2 regions of the Lysinibacillus pakistanensis genome follow, and region 2 is predicted to be linked to the other one. Evidence: riboswitches for the same ligand, from Rfam matches in the RefSeq annotation. Region 2 holds a riboswitch; the other holds the start of a gene.

Region 1 (7,391 bases), 1.5 Mb from region 2:
TCCACAATTTGTCTTGTCCGTCGACCACTTTTTGGGTTATACAGTGCAATCACAAAATCCGCCATCGCTGCTGCTTCCACTCGCTTCGCAATTAAATTCCATGGTGTTAGGTGGTCACTTAAACTAATCGTACAAGCATCATGCATAATTGGTGCACCTAGTAAGCTTGCACATGAGTTGATAGCAGAAATACCTGGAACAATTTCTACCTCTACACCGGTTGCCTCCGTCCAACCAAGCTCGATTAATACCTCATACACTAACCCTGCCATTCCATATACACCAGAATCACCGCTGGAAATAACGGAAACAATATTCCCTGCCTCTGCTTGGCGTACCGCTTCCTGCGCACGAGATACTTCCTCCGTCATACCCGTACTAACAATGGATTTTGCACTAACTAAGTCCTGAATTAGCTCTACATATGTTTTATAGCCTATGATCATATCACTCTGTTGTAATGCCTCCACAGCCCGATGCGTAATATGATTAAAATCACCAGGCCCAAAGCCAACTACGAAAATCTTCCCTTTTTGCGCCATTTTGTTACCCCTCTTTCACCTTTTCGATGCCTTTAATGGCTGTTGTTTGTGCTGTCCGCTGTAATGTGCCCTCACGAAGCGTAAAAACATGTTCATGGTGCAGTGACTCATGATGTAAATCCTGCACAAGTGCCCTCGCATGTTCAGTTGTTGGCACACGGTACCAATTCCCTTGCGGATAAGCAATGACAACACATGCATCCTTACATCTGCCATTACAACGTGTCCGGGTTGTATGTATTTTTTTATCAAGTGCCTGCACCTGTATCTCATCACGAATGGCTTGCGTAATTTCCTCTGCTTCTTTTTTCATACAGCTACTGCCATTACAAATAAAAAGATGTGTCTGCATCCCCTCTAAATTCCAAGTAGTCATCGTTGTTCTCCCCTCAATACGTTTAGGAACAAGAAAAACCTTTACTCTAATCGAAGAGTAAAGGTTTTGTAGAAGCCAAATAAAGTCGAATAAATTACAGGTATTCGCCTTTGCTTCAACTTCTCCCTCCGAAAAGTTTGCATGCATCATTCCATAAGCAGGTTTCCTGACTTAAGCTTCCATTTACTTTCGCGCCTTCCCAAGTTTGCACTAGTGGCATTTGCGATTTCATCAGCTATTACAGTAGCGGGGGCTGTATTGGACTTTCACCAATTTCCCTATTATCTTGAAAATATTCAAGCACTTATGTATGTTTTTATATCAAATTTGTATGTTTAACATGAATTTAAAACTGTCTCTATCATATCTTAAAATTTTAAAATTACAATATTTCTCTCTAAAATTGTGACATTTTCATTAAAATTTCATCAAAAAATTCGTAGAAAAAAGAAAAATTTCTCTTTTATTTTATCAGAATTTTCTAGATTGTACCTCAATTTTAAAAATTTTTTCTAAAAAAAGATAGCACCATGATGGAAAATTATGTTACACTTTGTCGTGAAATCTCACAACTTCATCTTTTTTCGGTGCGAAGTGCTTATCATTTCGCTTAAAAGGGAAGCCGGTTCAAGTCCGGCGCGGTCCCGCCACTGTACTAGGGAGTTTTATAGAGAATGTCACTGTCCAACGGATGGGAAGGCCTATAAAATGAGGAACTAAAGCCAGGAGACCTGCCGAAAAGAATGTGAACGTTTCAACCTACGAGGATAGGTGTGCGGCTTAGTAGAATCGAATTCTATTTGTTTTAGCTATGCACTTTTCCCATGGAGAAGTGTTTTTTATTTTTCGCACGCTAATTCAAAAACTATATGTAAGGAGGAGAAGTTTTGAAATTCTCAGGCTGGAAGCTTAGTTATTTCTTATTGGCATTTTTATTTGTGCCAAATCGTGCATTCGCCATGCATATAATGGAGGGCTTTTTACCAATTGAGTGGGCCATTTTCTGGTGGGTTGTATCTATTCCATTTATTATTTTAGGATTACGTTCAATTCGTAAAACGATCGATGCAAACCCTGAAACAAAAATGATTTTAGGACTATCAGGTGCCTTTGCCTTCGTCTTATCAGCATTAAAAATTCCTTCAGTAACTGGAAGCTGCTCGCATCCAACAGGAGTTGGACTCGGTACAGTTCTTTTTGGTCCATTAGCAATGAGTGTAATCGGAACAATTGTATTATTATTCCAAGCTTTACTTTTAGCGCATGGAGGGCTTACAACTTTAGGAGCAAATGCCTTTTCTATGGCAGTAGTTGGTCCAATTATTGCTTATTATGTATTTAAAGGCTCGCAAAAAATGGGTCTTTCATTTTCTTTAGCTGTGTTTTTAGCTGCTATGCTTGGTGACTTAGGTACATATATTGTCACTTCTGTTCAATTAGCTCTTGCTTTCCCTTCTGAGGTTGGTGGCTTTATGGCGTCATTCACAAAATTTGCAGGTATTTTTGCATTAACACAAATCCCTCTTGCTGTTAGTGAAGGGATTTTAACCGTAGTCGTGATGAACTTCTTGAAAAAATACAATGTGAGCGAATTAAAAGCATTACATGTTTTTTCAACAAAGGAGGCACATTAGAATGAAAAAAAACTTATTACTGCTAGCTATCGTTGTGTTATTAGCAATTATCCCTCTATTCATTCAAAAGGGTGCAGAATTCGAAGGAGCAGATGGTGAAGCAGAGGCAGCAATCGGTGAAATAAATGCTGACTACGAACCATGGTTTGAAAGCTTATGGGAACCACCAAGTGGAGAAATTGAAAGCCTACTATTTGCACTACAAGCTGCTATAGGTGCTGGATTTATCGGATACTTTATTGGCTTAATGCGCGGCAAACATAAAGAAAGTTAAGTATGTTACTCATTGATAAGTATGCATATATGAATAAGCTAGCGTCTGTTCATCCGCTAGAAAAAATGTTGTTTTCTTTTGGACTATTATTATTGTCGCTTATCATGAGAGATGAACGAATTTCACTCATTACATTTATTGTAATGAGTGCTTTTATCATTATAGGCGCTAAAATCCCTGTGAAATATTATTTAAAACTATTATTGTTACCCGGATTTTTTTTACTATCTAGCTTACTATCTATTCTAATTTCAATAGCCCCAGCGGCTAACGAATTACCTGCACATATTTGGGCATTTTCTTTCAATGATTGGACAATTTTTGTGGGCAATGCAAGCTTAGTTACAGCAAAGCAACTTTTTTTCATCGTTCTAGGCAGTGTCAGTTGTTTATATTTTTTAATCCTAACAACATCTGTACAGTCTATTTGTCATGTGTTACGACAATGTAGAATTCCTGCCCTGTTTGTTGAACTAGTGGAATTAACATATCGATTTATTTTTATTTTTTTAGACAGTATGCAAAAAATTCATCTTGCTCAGCAGGCACGACTTGGTTATCACTCACCTGCCCAGTGGCTACGCTCTATATCTATGCTTATTGCCGCATTATTTGCTGAAATGTTCCAACGAAGCCGTGAACTTAATAATGCCATGCAAGCACGAGGTGGCGAAACGGTCTATTGGCAGGAGAATGCAACCTATAGCATGAAAAACTGGCTAGGTATTGCAGCTATCTTACTATTCCTCATCGTGTATGGAGGGTTTTTCTAATGACCACAGACTTTTACTTTGAACTAAATCAGCTTTCTTACGCCTATGCAGATGGGACACACGCCCTAACAGATATTACACTCCAAATTCCGAAGGGCAAAAAAATTGCCTTACTTGGTCATAATGGAGCGGGAAAATCTACATTATTTCAGCATCTCAATGGCATTCTTAAACCAACTACTGGAACGATAGCCTTTTGTGGCGAGGAGCTACATTATAGTAGAAAAGCATTAAAAGAGTTACGTCAACAGGTTGGCATTGTTTTTCAGGATGCAGACAATCAGCTGTTTTCTGGTACAGTAAAGCAGGATATTGCATTTGGACCTTTGAACCTCGGCTGGACAACTACAAAAATAGAGGAAAAAATGGCTTGGGCAGTTGCACAAACAGAGGTGGAAGCATTACTCGATAAACCAATACATTTTTTAAGTGTGGGTCAGAAAAAACGGGTAGCCGTGGCAGGCGTACTAGCAATGGAGCCATCTGTTTTACTATTGGACGAGCCAACCGCAGGACTCGATAATTATTATGCTGCACAAGTTTTGCAATATTTAGCGAAATTAGAAAACGGAAATCGCACCATTTTATTGGCCACCCATGACATCCCATTAGCCTATGAATGGGCAGATCAAATAATCGTTATGGAAGGTGGAAAAATCATCTATAATGGGGACCCTGTTGAGATGTTTTATCAGGAGGATTTACTGCAACGTGCTCATCTGGAACGTCCCTGGGTCTTTGAAATGGCGCTTGCTTTACAAAGTAAAAAATTATTGAAAGAAAACATTAAGTTACCTCGTTCAAAAGAAGATTTACAGAAACTAATTGAGCTAATTTGAGGGTTTGTATCTGAGTTGTTTTTTAGAAAATTGAAGTACTTTGCTTTGGTACCCTAGCTTTTTCTTGGGGGATGTTAGCTCTTTGGCGTCTACCTGAGCAAGTCTTAAGGGAAGACGAGCTCTTTGGTATCTCACCTGCGCGTGTTTTGAGGGAGCCGAGCTCTTTGGCTTTTCACCTAAGCGAGTATTAGGCGAAGACGAGCTCTTTGGCTTTTCATCTGAGCGAGGTTTGAGGGGAGCTAGGCTCTTTGCCTTCTCACCTGAGCGTATTTTGAAGGAAGCTGAGCTCTTTGACTTCTCACCCGAGCGAATTTTGAAGGAAGCCGAGCTCTTTGACTTCTCACCCGAGCGAATTTTGAAGGAAGACGAGCTCTTTAGCTTCTCACCTGAGCGTATTTTGAGAGAAGCCAAGCTCTTTAGCTTTCTACCTGAGCGTATTTTGAGAGAAGCCGAGCTCTTTGACTTCTCACCTGAGCGTATTTTGAGAGAAGCTGAGCTCTTTGGCTTTTCACCTGAGCGTATTTTGAGAGAAGCCGAGCTCTTTGGCTTTTCACCTGAGCGTATTTTGAAGGAAGACGAGCTCTTTGACTTTTCACCTGAGCGTATTTTGAGAGAAGCCGAGCTCTTTGGCTTTTCACCTGAGCGTATTTTGAAGGAAGCCGAGCTCTTTGGCTTTTCACCTGAGCGTATTTTGAGGGAAGCCGAGCTCTTTGGCTTTTCACCTGAGCGTATTTTGAGAGAAGCTGAGCTCTTTGACTTTTCACCTGAGCGTATTTTGAGGGAAGCCGAGCTCTTTAGCTTCTCACCTGAGCGAATTTTGAGAGAAGCCGAGCTCTTTGCCTTCTCACCTGAGCGAATTTTGAGAGAAGCCGAGCTCTTTGACTTCTCACCCGAGCGAATTTTGAAGGAAGCCGAGCTCTTTTCCTCCTCACCCAAGCGTGGCTTGAGAAAAGCTGAGCTTTCTTCTCTCCGATCTTAGCGTTTTTCTTATACTTAAATAAAAGCATCTTCGTCCGTAACATGACGAGATGCTTTTTTCTTAATCAAAATACTTTACGTAATTACAATATTGATCTTGTTTCATATGAAGATTTTCGTATAGCTTCCGTGCATTAATATTATCAGCGGCTGTTTGAAGTGTGACATAACGAGCGGATTGCTGCTCACAATATTGAAATACCTTTTGCATTAATGCTGTGCCCACCCCTTGGCCTCTTGCATCTTCCTTCACATATATATCATTTAAAATATATGCACGCTGTAAAGCAATGGAAGAAAAAGTAGGATATAATTGCGTAAATCCAACCGCCTTGTCATTCTCTACAGCCATAAAAATAACGGATTCCTTTAAGGCCATTCGTAATTGTAAAAATGCCTTTGCACTGCTTTGATCTGATTCAATCCCATAGAATTGGCGGTATTCATTAAAAAGCATTGCTACCTCTTCTAATTCATTCATAGTTGCTTGAAATATGTCCATGCTACTCTCCCCTTATGTCTACCCATGATTGTCAAAAAATATGAATCTAGCTCTCATTATAAAGGAAATAATGGGATAAAGAAAAGAATTCTCCACTAATTCGAGCAAGTCTCACATTAAAGGGGCTTTTCCTGTAAATATTCAGCAACCTTTTTCACTATATGCTTCCAATTTAATTCTGTTCTTGCAAACGCTTGGAGCTGCTCACATGTATCTGCTAGTAATTGCTCCTGCTTTGTTACTTGCTTTAATGTTTGTGCTACACTTTCCCAATCATGTGTTGGGTGAATCGTACCAAATCGTTGATGATGGGTAATATCAGCGGCACCATCAACATCGGTCGTCACGATGTAACAGCCGTTTTTGGCTGCCTCTGCAAACACATGTGCATAGCACTCCACGAGAGAGGTTAAACAAAATATTTTAGCGCGCCTGTACTCCACTTCTAATTGTTCTTTATTATAAATAGGTCCTACCATAATTACTTTACTTCCTATTGGGCTTCCATCCGTAAGATTTCGTATTTCCTGCTTAAAATCCTCTGACATCGGACCCACTAAGCGCAGCTCCCAATCTGAGAGTTGTGCGGCTAAAAATGCTTTAACGGCTAACAAAGTCTGTTTCTCAGGAGCATCCAATCGACCTACCATCAGTATCCTATTTCTCTTCTCGGTAAACAAAACAGGCTCTGTTTGGAACAACTCATAATAACCATTTGTTACATGCTTAATATCCAAATTCAAAAACTCAATGATAGATTTTTGAATGGCTTCACATTCCGAGGAAAGAACATCGCAAAGCTGTAGCAATTCTGGAAAATATGGATAGGTTTTTAATCGATTTAGCCAAAAACGATTCACATCTAATTTCATGTAAATCTTGCCATTTGGATGACAATTTTTATAGGTTTTTAAGATGGATAAATAAGAAGGATACGGACCTATAGCAAAAACAATATCAATTTCCTCGGCATGCTCCTTTAAATAGTTATTCATATTTGCCACATAATCATCTTCAAAAGGAATGTGCTGAAAGGTTACAGCTGGAAAGGTCTCTTTCAACAAGGCTTCATTTATTTCAGTCGTTAAAATTGTAACATCATAGCCTAAGTATTCCCCTAATAAAATTGGAACAAGACAAAGATCTTTGAAAATATGTGCATCGGAAAGCTTGTAGGATTCCACGCTACAAATAAAAGCAATTTTTTTCGACATACTATCCCCCTTAAATGGCGTGCTCTCCCTACTTTATGAACTAGTCATTATGAATGTGAACAGATTAGTAGGCTCAGGAAAAATGAATAACATCGCCTCTAGCAAATAGGCAACTCCTTTTTGTATTCTCTCTCTTATTAAAGTAAGCAATTGCCTATGAAGTAACTCTCTACAATGCATATTGTAATAAAGAATCCTTTACAATAGCATCCTTGCAAAAAGCCAGCAAAGTACAAATCCAAAAGAATTGAGGGTTTCC
Region 2 (7,391 bases):
AAGCAAACGATTTGACCTTGCTGTAAAACATAAATTTGATCGCAATACATAGCCGCAATATTTAGGTCATGCAAAGCAGCAACAACGGTTAAATGCAAAGTTTGAATTAAATCCATTAGCTGTAATTGATGCTGTATATCTAAATGATTTGTTGGCTCGTCTAAAATAAGTATCTGTGCTTGCTGAGCAAGTGCACGTGCTACCATCACCCGTTTTTTTTCTCCACCTGACAAAGAGCTGAAGCTACGTTTTTCTAAATGTGTGATACCTGTTTGATTTAATGCATCCTTCACAATTTGAAAATCTCGTTCTTGATCAAGTTCCAATAGTTTTTTGTGAGGTGTTCTTCCCATACTTACTAAGTCATGTACTGTAAAGTCAAATAAAACCGGTGTTTCTTGACTTACTACCGCCAAATTTTTAGCAATGTTTTTACTTGATTGCTTAAAAATATCCTGCTCATTTAACAGAACCGTACCATTTTCAGGCTTTAATAGGCGGTACATATTTTTTAATAAGGTTGACTTCCCGCTACCGTTTGGACCAATTAGCCCAACAAATTGCTTTTCCCTTATTTGCATACTAACCTCATGCAATATGCGTTGATCCTGAATGGAATAGGATACCTGCCTTGCTTCTAATGTCATAGGTTTAATCTCCTTCACCGAAAGAATAATTATTACGGCGCAGTAGCCAAATGAAAAATGGTCCTCCACAAAAAGCAGTAATAATTCCAATCGGCATTTCTTCAGGAGCTATCAAAATTCGAGCAATCGCATCTGCCCAAACTAAAAAAATACCTCCTAATAAAGCACTAATTGGTATTACATATTTATAGTTAGAACCTACAATTATGCGAACAATATGTGGAATAATTAAGCCAACAAATCCAATAGAGCCGCTTACTGCAACAAGCACACCCGTTAATAAAGATACTAGTAGGATAAGCTGTAAACGAAACTGTTGGATATTGACGCCTAATGTAACTGCTGCCTCTTCCCCAAGCAATAATAAATTTAAATGACGATAATGGAGCCACAGTAAGGCAAACACGACGATGAAAATGGCTGTAGGAATAATTATATTACTCCATTTTGCACCAGCCAGACTTCCAAGCATCCAATACATAACTGCCTTAATTCCACCCTCTTGCTTTGCCATCATTAAAATAAAATTCGAAATAGCAGATAAAATAAACGATACTGCCATTCCAGCAAGTAAAAGTCTAAAGACAGATATTTTTCCTCCAACACGAGCAAGGAAAAACACTAACAATATGGCAAGTAGTGATCCTAAAAATGCAGATACTGAAAGAGCAAAAATTCCTAGGAATGAAAATGCACCTAAAATAATAACAGCTGTAGCACCGACTGTTGCCCCTGAAGATATTCCTAATATGTATGGTTCAGCTATAGAATTACGCACAAGGGCCTGTATAGCTGCTCCTGCAATTGCTAAGCCTGCTCCTACGATGGCAGCCAACAAGACGCGTGGCACCCGTATTTGCCAAATGATAATTTCTTGCGAGCGACTCCAATCCTGCTCTATAAAATTTTGGACGATTGGAATTTTGGACAGGATAACCTGCCACACATAAAGTGGTGTGATGGAAACAGATCCAACCATAACAGCCAAAGTCATAGAAATGATTAGAATTAGAAACAGAGACAGTGATAATAGTATAAATTTTTTATTCATATGTATAATACTCCTAATCAACCGTAATAGATATGAAGCAATAAAAAAGAGTATTTCATGCATAGTATGCATAGAAATACCCTAGAATCATCAACAAAGTCAGAAAGATTTCCTTCTATTATCCGTAAATGCGTTCATCCTCGTGGGCATTACAACTATCACTAAATGGCAGGTCTCCTGGCTTCGAATCAACGTTTTATGATTACCTTCCCGTTCCTTAAACAGTGGCTAAATCATCATAAAACTCCTCATTACAGTTGCGGGACAGCGTCGGATTTTCACCGACTTCCCTTTTAAGTGACACTTTGTATAAGATGTCACACCATTAGTATCCAAACTATTAAAATTATGACGATTCTATCATACATTTAAGTAGTTAGTCTATTAATTATCATTGAGTTAACCTAATATAAATTATAGGTTGACACAAATATTTTATTTTCATACACTATTAATAACTTTAATAGACAGGAGTGAAATTATGGCAACAGTTGCAGAACACTCTCATCATAGATTAAGAACAGTAGATATTGCCTATATTGGATTATTTTCAACATTAATGATGATTGGTGCAAATATTACTTCTATTGTCCCTTTCATGTCTGTAGGCGGAGTCCCCATCACATTGCAAACTTTCTTTGCTATATTAGCTGGACTCGTTCTTGGTAGTAGAAAGGGGGCACTTGCTTGTACGGTATATATGTGCATTGGCTTAGCTGGTGCACCTGTATTTGCACGTTTTGGTGGCGGCTTTGGACAAATCTTGAGCCCTACATTTGGCTTTATTGTCACATTTATTTTAGCTGCATTTATCGCAGGACTGATTGTTGAGCGTAGCGGAACAAAGAAAAGCTATATTGTTGCTGCAGTAATTGCTACAGCTATTAATTATTTACTAGGGACAAATTGGATGTACTTTGCTTATAAGCTATGGGCTAGCGCTCCAGATGCTTTCAATTATAAGATGGCCTGGCTTTGGATGATGCCACCTTTGCCAAAGGATATTATTTTAGCAGTCTTTGCTGGTATTTTTGCGCATCGTCTACAAAGGATATTAAAAATAATACCAATAAAATAGTTGAATTCTTAAAACGCCAATCCTACTAGATGGTGTATTTCTTTTAATCCTTCCATTATTTCTGCACATTTATTTGCTACATTAGATGTAAATAGTGAGGAGGAATAATGGAGGAAGATAAAAAGAAGTTGGTATATTAGTTTCCTAACAGTAATTACTTTACTAGCGTTATCAGCTTGCTCTGACAAGACAGAATCAGGAACTAAAAAGGACAATGACATTGAGCAGAATACAAAGATGGATCATTCAACAATGGACCATTCTAGCTCGGGTGAGGTGCCCGTAGCGTTGAAAACTGCCATAAATCCTAAATTTCCAGTAGGAAGCACAGCTATTATTACCGATGGACATATGGAAGGTATGGAGGGAGCAAAAGCAACAATTGTAGGCGCATATGATTCTACTGCATATATTGTCTCCTATGATCCAGTTACAGGTGGTCAGCGTGTAGAAAATCATAAGTGGGTTATTCATGAGGAATTGATTAATCCAGATTTAGCTCCATTAGCCTCTGGCACTGAGGTTAAGACAAATGCATCTCATATGACGGGCATGGAAAATGCGACTGCTCGGATTGATAAAGCAGTCCAAACAACTGTTTATATGATTGATTATACAGCTACTACAAATGGAGAGTCTGTAAAAAATCATAAATGGGTAACTGAGGACGAATTAAAAGCAGAATAAGCCGCTGAACCTCTGTAGACTTCTAGCAGAGGTTCTTCTAGCTTCTAAGCTCTAAAGCATTTCTTCCTGCCGACTTAAGCCATTTATAGCCAAGCCCCCAAACAGTTTGTAAATAATCATCAGCAGGAAAACCACTTTTCCGTAGTTTCTCTCGTAAATTACGTACATGTGAATCAATTGTTCGATCCTCTATCGAATCATTGTAACCCCATACAGTATTAATAAGATGCTCCCTAGTAAAAACCTTATTTTGATGCGCTAAAAATAAGGCTAGCATCTCAAATTCCTTAGGCGTTAAGGATATTTCCTTCTGTCTAAAACCCACTTCAAAGGATTCCTTGTTTAAATGTAATCCCTCAAACGACACAATATTTTCATCACTTTTTGCCCTCCTTAGAACAGCATTAATACGTGCTAGTAACACTTCTTCATCGAAGGGTTTCAGAATGTAATCATCTGCTCCTAGATTTAGACCTTTTACCATATCAGTATGCTCCCCTTTTGCTGTTAGCATGATGATGGGCACATCCCAAAATTTCCTTATTTCTTTACAGACCTGCCAACCATCCATTTCTGGCATCATGATATCTAAAAGTACCAGATCTACATGATTTTCTTCTAAATAGATCAGAGCCTTCTGAACGGATACCATTTCCTTACATGTGAAAACAGGCTCTAAATAAAGCTTAAGCAAGTCTAACATTCTAGGTTCATCATCAATGAGTAGTATTGTTTTCATACTTTTTGACTCCTTTAAACGTTAAGATAAAAGTTGTTCCTTTATTTTCTTTACTCTGGGCTGTTATTTCTCCTCCATGCGCCTGAACAAGCTCTTTTACAATTGAAAGCCCCAGTCCAACGCCCCCTAATGCACGACTACGAGATTTTTCAACACGATAAAATCGTTCAAAAATATGAGGTAAATCCTTTTGGGGAATTCCCTTTCCAGTATCTTTAACGAGTATAGATACTAAATCGTCCTGTCTTTTTGCTATGACGGAGATAACGTCACCTGATGAACAATATGATAAAGCATTTTTGAGGAGATTCATTAATATTTGTTCCAGTCTTGCAGCATCAGCCATTAAAGTTAATCCTTCTTCGCAATGAACGTTAAAATGCAGCTGTTTTTCTTGAAATGCAGGACTCAATTTCCCTCTAATATTTTCCAAAAACTCATTCAATTGAAGACATTCTTTTTCAATAATAAAGGAGTTTTCGTCCATTTTAGCTAGTTCAAATAATTCCCTTATTAAATGTGAAAGCCGATTTGTTTCTTCTATAATAATACCTAAATATTTTTGCCGATCCTGCTCCGTCAAATTACGTTTATAGAGAATATCCGCATAGCCTTTTATAAAAGTTAAGGGCGTTCTAAGCTCATGGGCAATGCTTGATAAAAAATCTTTTCGATCCTGTCTTAAATGATTCAACTCATCTGATAAATGCTGAATTGCTATAGCAAGATCACTTAGTTCATCCCTACCGTTCGAAGAAAGTGTCACGGAAAAGTCACCATTACTCATTTTCATAGTAGCTTCTTTCATCTGAATTAAAGGGTGAGCTAGCTTTCTAGATAAAACAATAATGACAGCAATGGTTACAAGACCTGAAACAAATCCAACAATTAAAAAATGCTTATTTAAGCGCTCCATTAATGCATGGATTGAAACTGTATTTTGAAACATAAAAACATATCCAACTGTTCTCTGCTGCTTTTGAATTGGACTAATGGTTGCAATATATTTTTCATTTTGCCAATGACGCTGCAGTATTTCCCCATTATAAGGAACAGTATTCTCTAATTGATTTATATAATCTTTGATTTCAGGATGTGGGTTTGAAGACGCCAGTATTTTTCCTGATATATTTGTAATAACTACATCTGTATCTTCCTCTGACTCCATTAATACAATATGAGCTAGGGTCTCCTTGTCAAAATTTCGCTCTAATATTGTTCTATGAGAGTTTCCTCTTGCCTGCAAGCTTGTTAGTTCCTCTTCAACCCTTGAATTGGTTAAAGAAGTATGCAAAAAGAACATCATAAATGTTTCAATGCAAAATAATGTAATAAAAAAAATGATTCCAAGCTTTAGTGAAAGTTTTCTCATTTGCTAACCACCATTTTGAGATTTCCAAAAATTCCGTGACATCTGCAGGGCATTATCATGCGTTTATATGTTCGCTGAATAGGAAAAATACAACATCTAGTATTCTGTACCTGACGCTTCGCTTGCGGTACAAAACATTTGGCTGAATCACGTCAAAAGTATAACGTAAAAATATGAAGATTTTATGCAGTAGTACAGCATTTTTAATCGAGCATCTCTTTTAACATTCTACCACCATTCAAGTGCTTTATTCGTTTCAGCAGAAGTTAAAAAGTCCTGTAAGTATACCTAGTACTTACAGGACTTCATAGTGTTGAAAAACTAAATGGTCAAGGGACCCTTTGTGAATATTTAGCCAAAATAAAGGTGATTTCCGTTCCAGGCTACTCGCTTTCCTGTGGGCGAGCGACGAGCCGCTTCCTGCGCTGACGCTCCGTGCAGGGTCTCGTCTGTCTCGCTATGAACTGCACCCAAAATATTGGACTTAAAAAATCTAATATAAGGGGGTGCAGTTCACAGCGTCACAGATGAGACCCTGGAGCGAGCATGCGAGTGAAGCGGCTCATCGGACGCCCCCAGGAAAGCACTCAGTCGGAACGGAGATCAACCCCTCGTTTTGAAAAAGGGCTATACTTTTTAATTTGTCACCTTGATTTCATTGACTTAATAGTATTTCAACAACATGAAGTCCTGTAAGTATACCTAGTACTTACAGGACTTTCGTTATGTTAAACGTATTTTTTTGCCCAGTTTAAGAAGTTATCGATAACTAAATCAAGGAATTTTACAGTACCTTCATCTGTTAGATTACCTTCTGCATCAAATTTTGTGTGCACAGCACCAATATAAACATCATTCCCACTAAGTAATGGTGAATTAATACCTGGGGAGAATAAAATATCTCTCAAATGTAATTGTGCTTTAACAGTACCAAGGTTCCCCATCGATGCACCCATAATAATAGATGGTTTTCCAATCATTACTTTGTCTACACGAGATAACCAGTCAATTGCATTAACCATCACACCTGGTACAGTACCATTATATTCAGGTGTCACCCAAAGCACTGCATCTGCAGCTTTCACTTTTGCTTTAAAATCAAGCACGGCTTGTGGTGCATCATTTTCAATATCTTGATTATACATTGGTAACTCATTTAAGCTTAAAACCTCAAGTTCAAACTTCTCAGCATATTGTTTTTGAATAAACTTAGCTAACTGCATATTATAAGATTCTTTTCGGATACTACCTACGATAGCTACTACTTTCATGATGTTATTTCCTCCTAAAATGTCTATTATTCTTAGTATTTGTATAGCAATTCTATTTTATACCACGTTAATAATAAGTGGCAAATTCTTCAACCGGCTTACGATAACCTCGTAAACGACGACTGCTTTCTTTTTCCTTACCTATTGTTATCATAAGTGCAATTTCATGTGTTTCTGGCACATTAAAAAGTTCACGCATTTTTTCATTATCGAACCCAATCATTGGGCAAGTATCCCAACCGCGATTTTTTGCAGCAAGCATAAATAACATGGCTGATAATGAAGCATTACGAATCGCCTCGTCCTTCATAAAATCCTTGCCACGATCTTCATAAAATTTAGTATTCTCTGCTACAATTTCTTCTAATTCGCTAGAGGTAATTATACCTAAATCCACCATCCCTTGAGTTAGGTTAGCCGTGTTTTTATAGGCCTCTTTATCACCTAATACTAGAATCACCCCAGATGCTGAATGTACCTTATATTGACCAAATGCTGCCTCTCTTACTTTTTCCTTCATCTCTTCATCCAACACAACGATATAGT

What was found. A riboswitch is a leader RNA that binds a small molecule or an ion and turns the genes downstream of it on or off. The one in region 2 is predicted to bind cobalamin.
Region 1: linked by a shared signal. The riboswitch ahead of QNH24_RS15730 (energy-coupling factor ABC transporter permease) and the one ahead of QNH24_RS23245 (FecCD family ABC transporter permease) in region 2 are both predicted to bind cobalamin.

Annotation. Positions count from the first base shown of each region.
Region 1 covers NZ_CP126101.1:3,168,741-3,176,131, forward strand. Annotated here, with positions in the region: gene cobJ (precorrin-3B C(17)-methyltransferase) at 1-542, opposite strand, end outside; gene QNH24_RS15725 ((2Fe-2S) ferredoxin domain-containing protein) at 547-918, opposite strand; cobalamin riboswitch at 1,058-1,240, opposite strand; cobalamin riboswitch at 1,487-1,671, shown strand; gene QNH24_RS15730 (energy-coupling factor ABC transporter permease) at 1,806-2,552, shown strand; gene QNH24_RS15735 (energy-coupling factor ABC transporter substrate-binding protein) at 2,554-2,826, shown strand; gene cbiQ (cobalt ECF transporter T component CbiQ) at 2,829-3,599, shown strand; gene QNH24_RS15745 (energy-coupling factor ABC transporter ATP-binding protein) at 3,599-4,438, shown strand; gene QNH24_RS15750 (hypothetical protein) at 4,710-5,417, shown strand; gene QNH24_RS15755 (GNAT family N-acetyltransferase) at 5,478-5,918, opposite strand; gene QNH24_RS15760 (glycosyltransferase family 4 protein) at 6,035-7,132, opposite strand.
Region 2 covers NZ_CP126101.1:4,667,952-4,675,342, forward strand. Annotated here, with positions in the region: gene QNH24_RS23240 (heme ABC transporter ATP-binding protein) at 1-647, opposite strand, end outside; gene QNH24_RS23245 (FecCD family ABC transporter permease) at 652-1,698, opposite strand; cobalamin riboswitch at 1,849-2,040, opposite strand; gene QNH24_RS23250 (biotin transporter BioY) at 2,180-2,776, shown strand; gene QNH24_RS23255 (YdhK family protein) at 3,014-3,463, shown strand; gene QNH24_RS23260 (response regulator transcription factor) at 3,501-4,202, opposite strand; gene QNH24_RS23265 (HAMP domain-containing sensor histidine kinase) at 4,180-5,574, opposite strand; gene QNH24_RS23270 (NADPH-dependent FMN reductase) at 6,303-6,845, opposite strand; gene QNH24_RS23275 (nitroreductase family protein) at 6,913-7,391, opposite strand, start outside.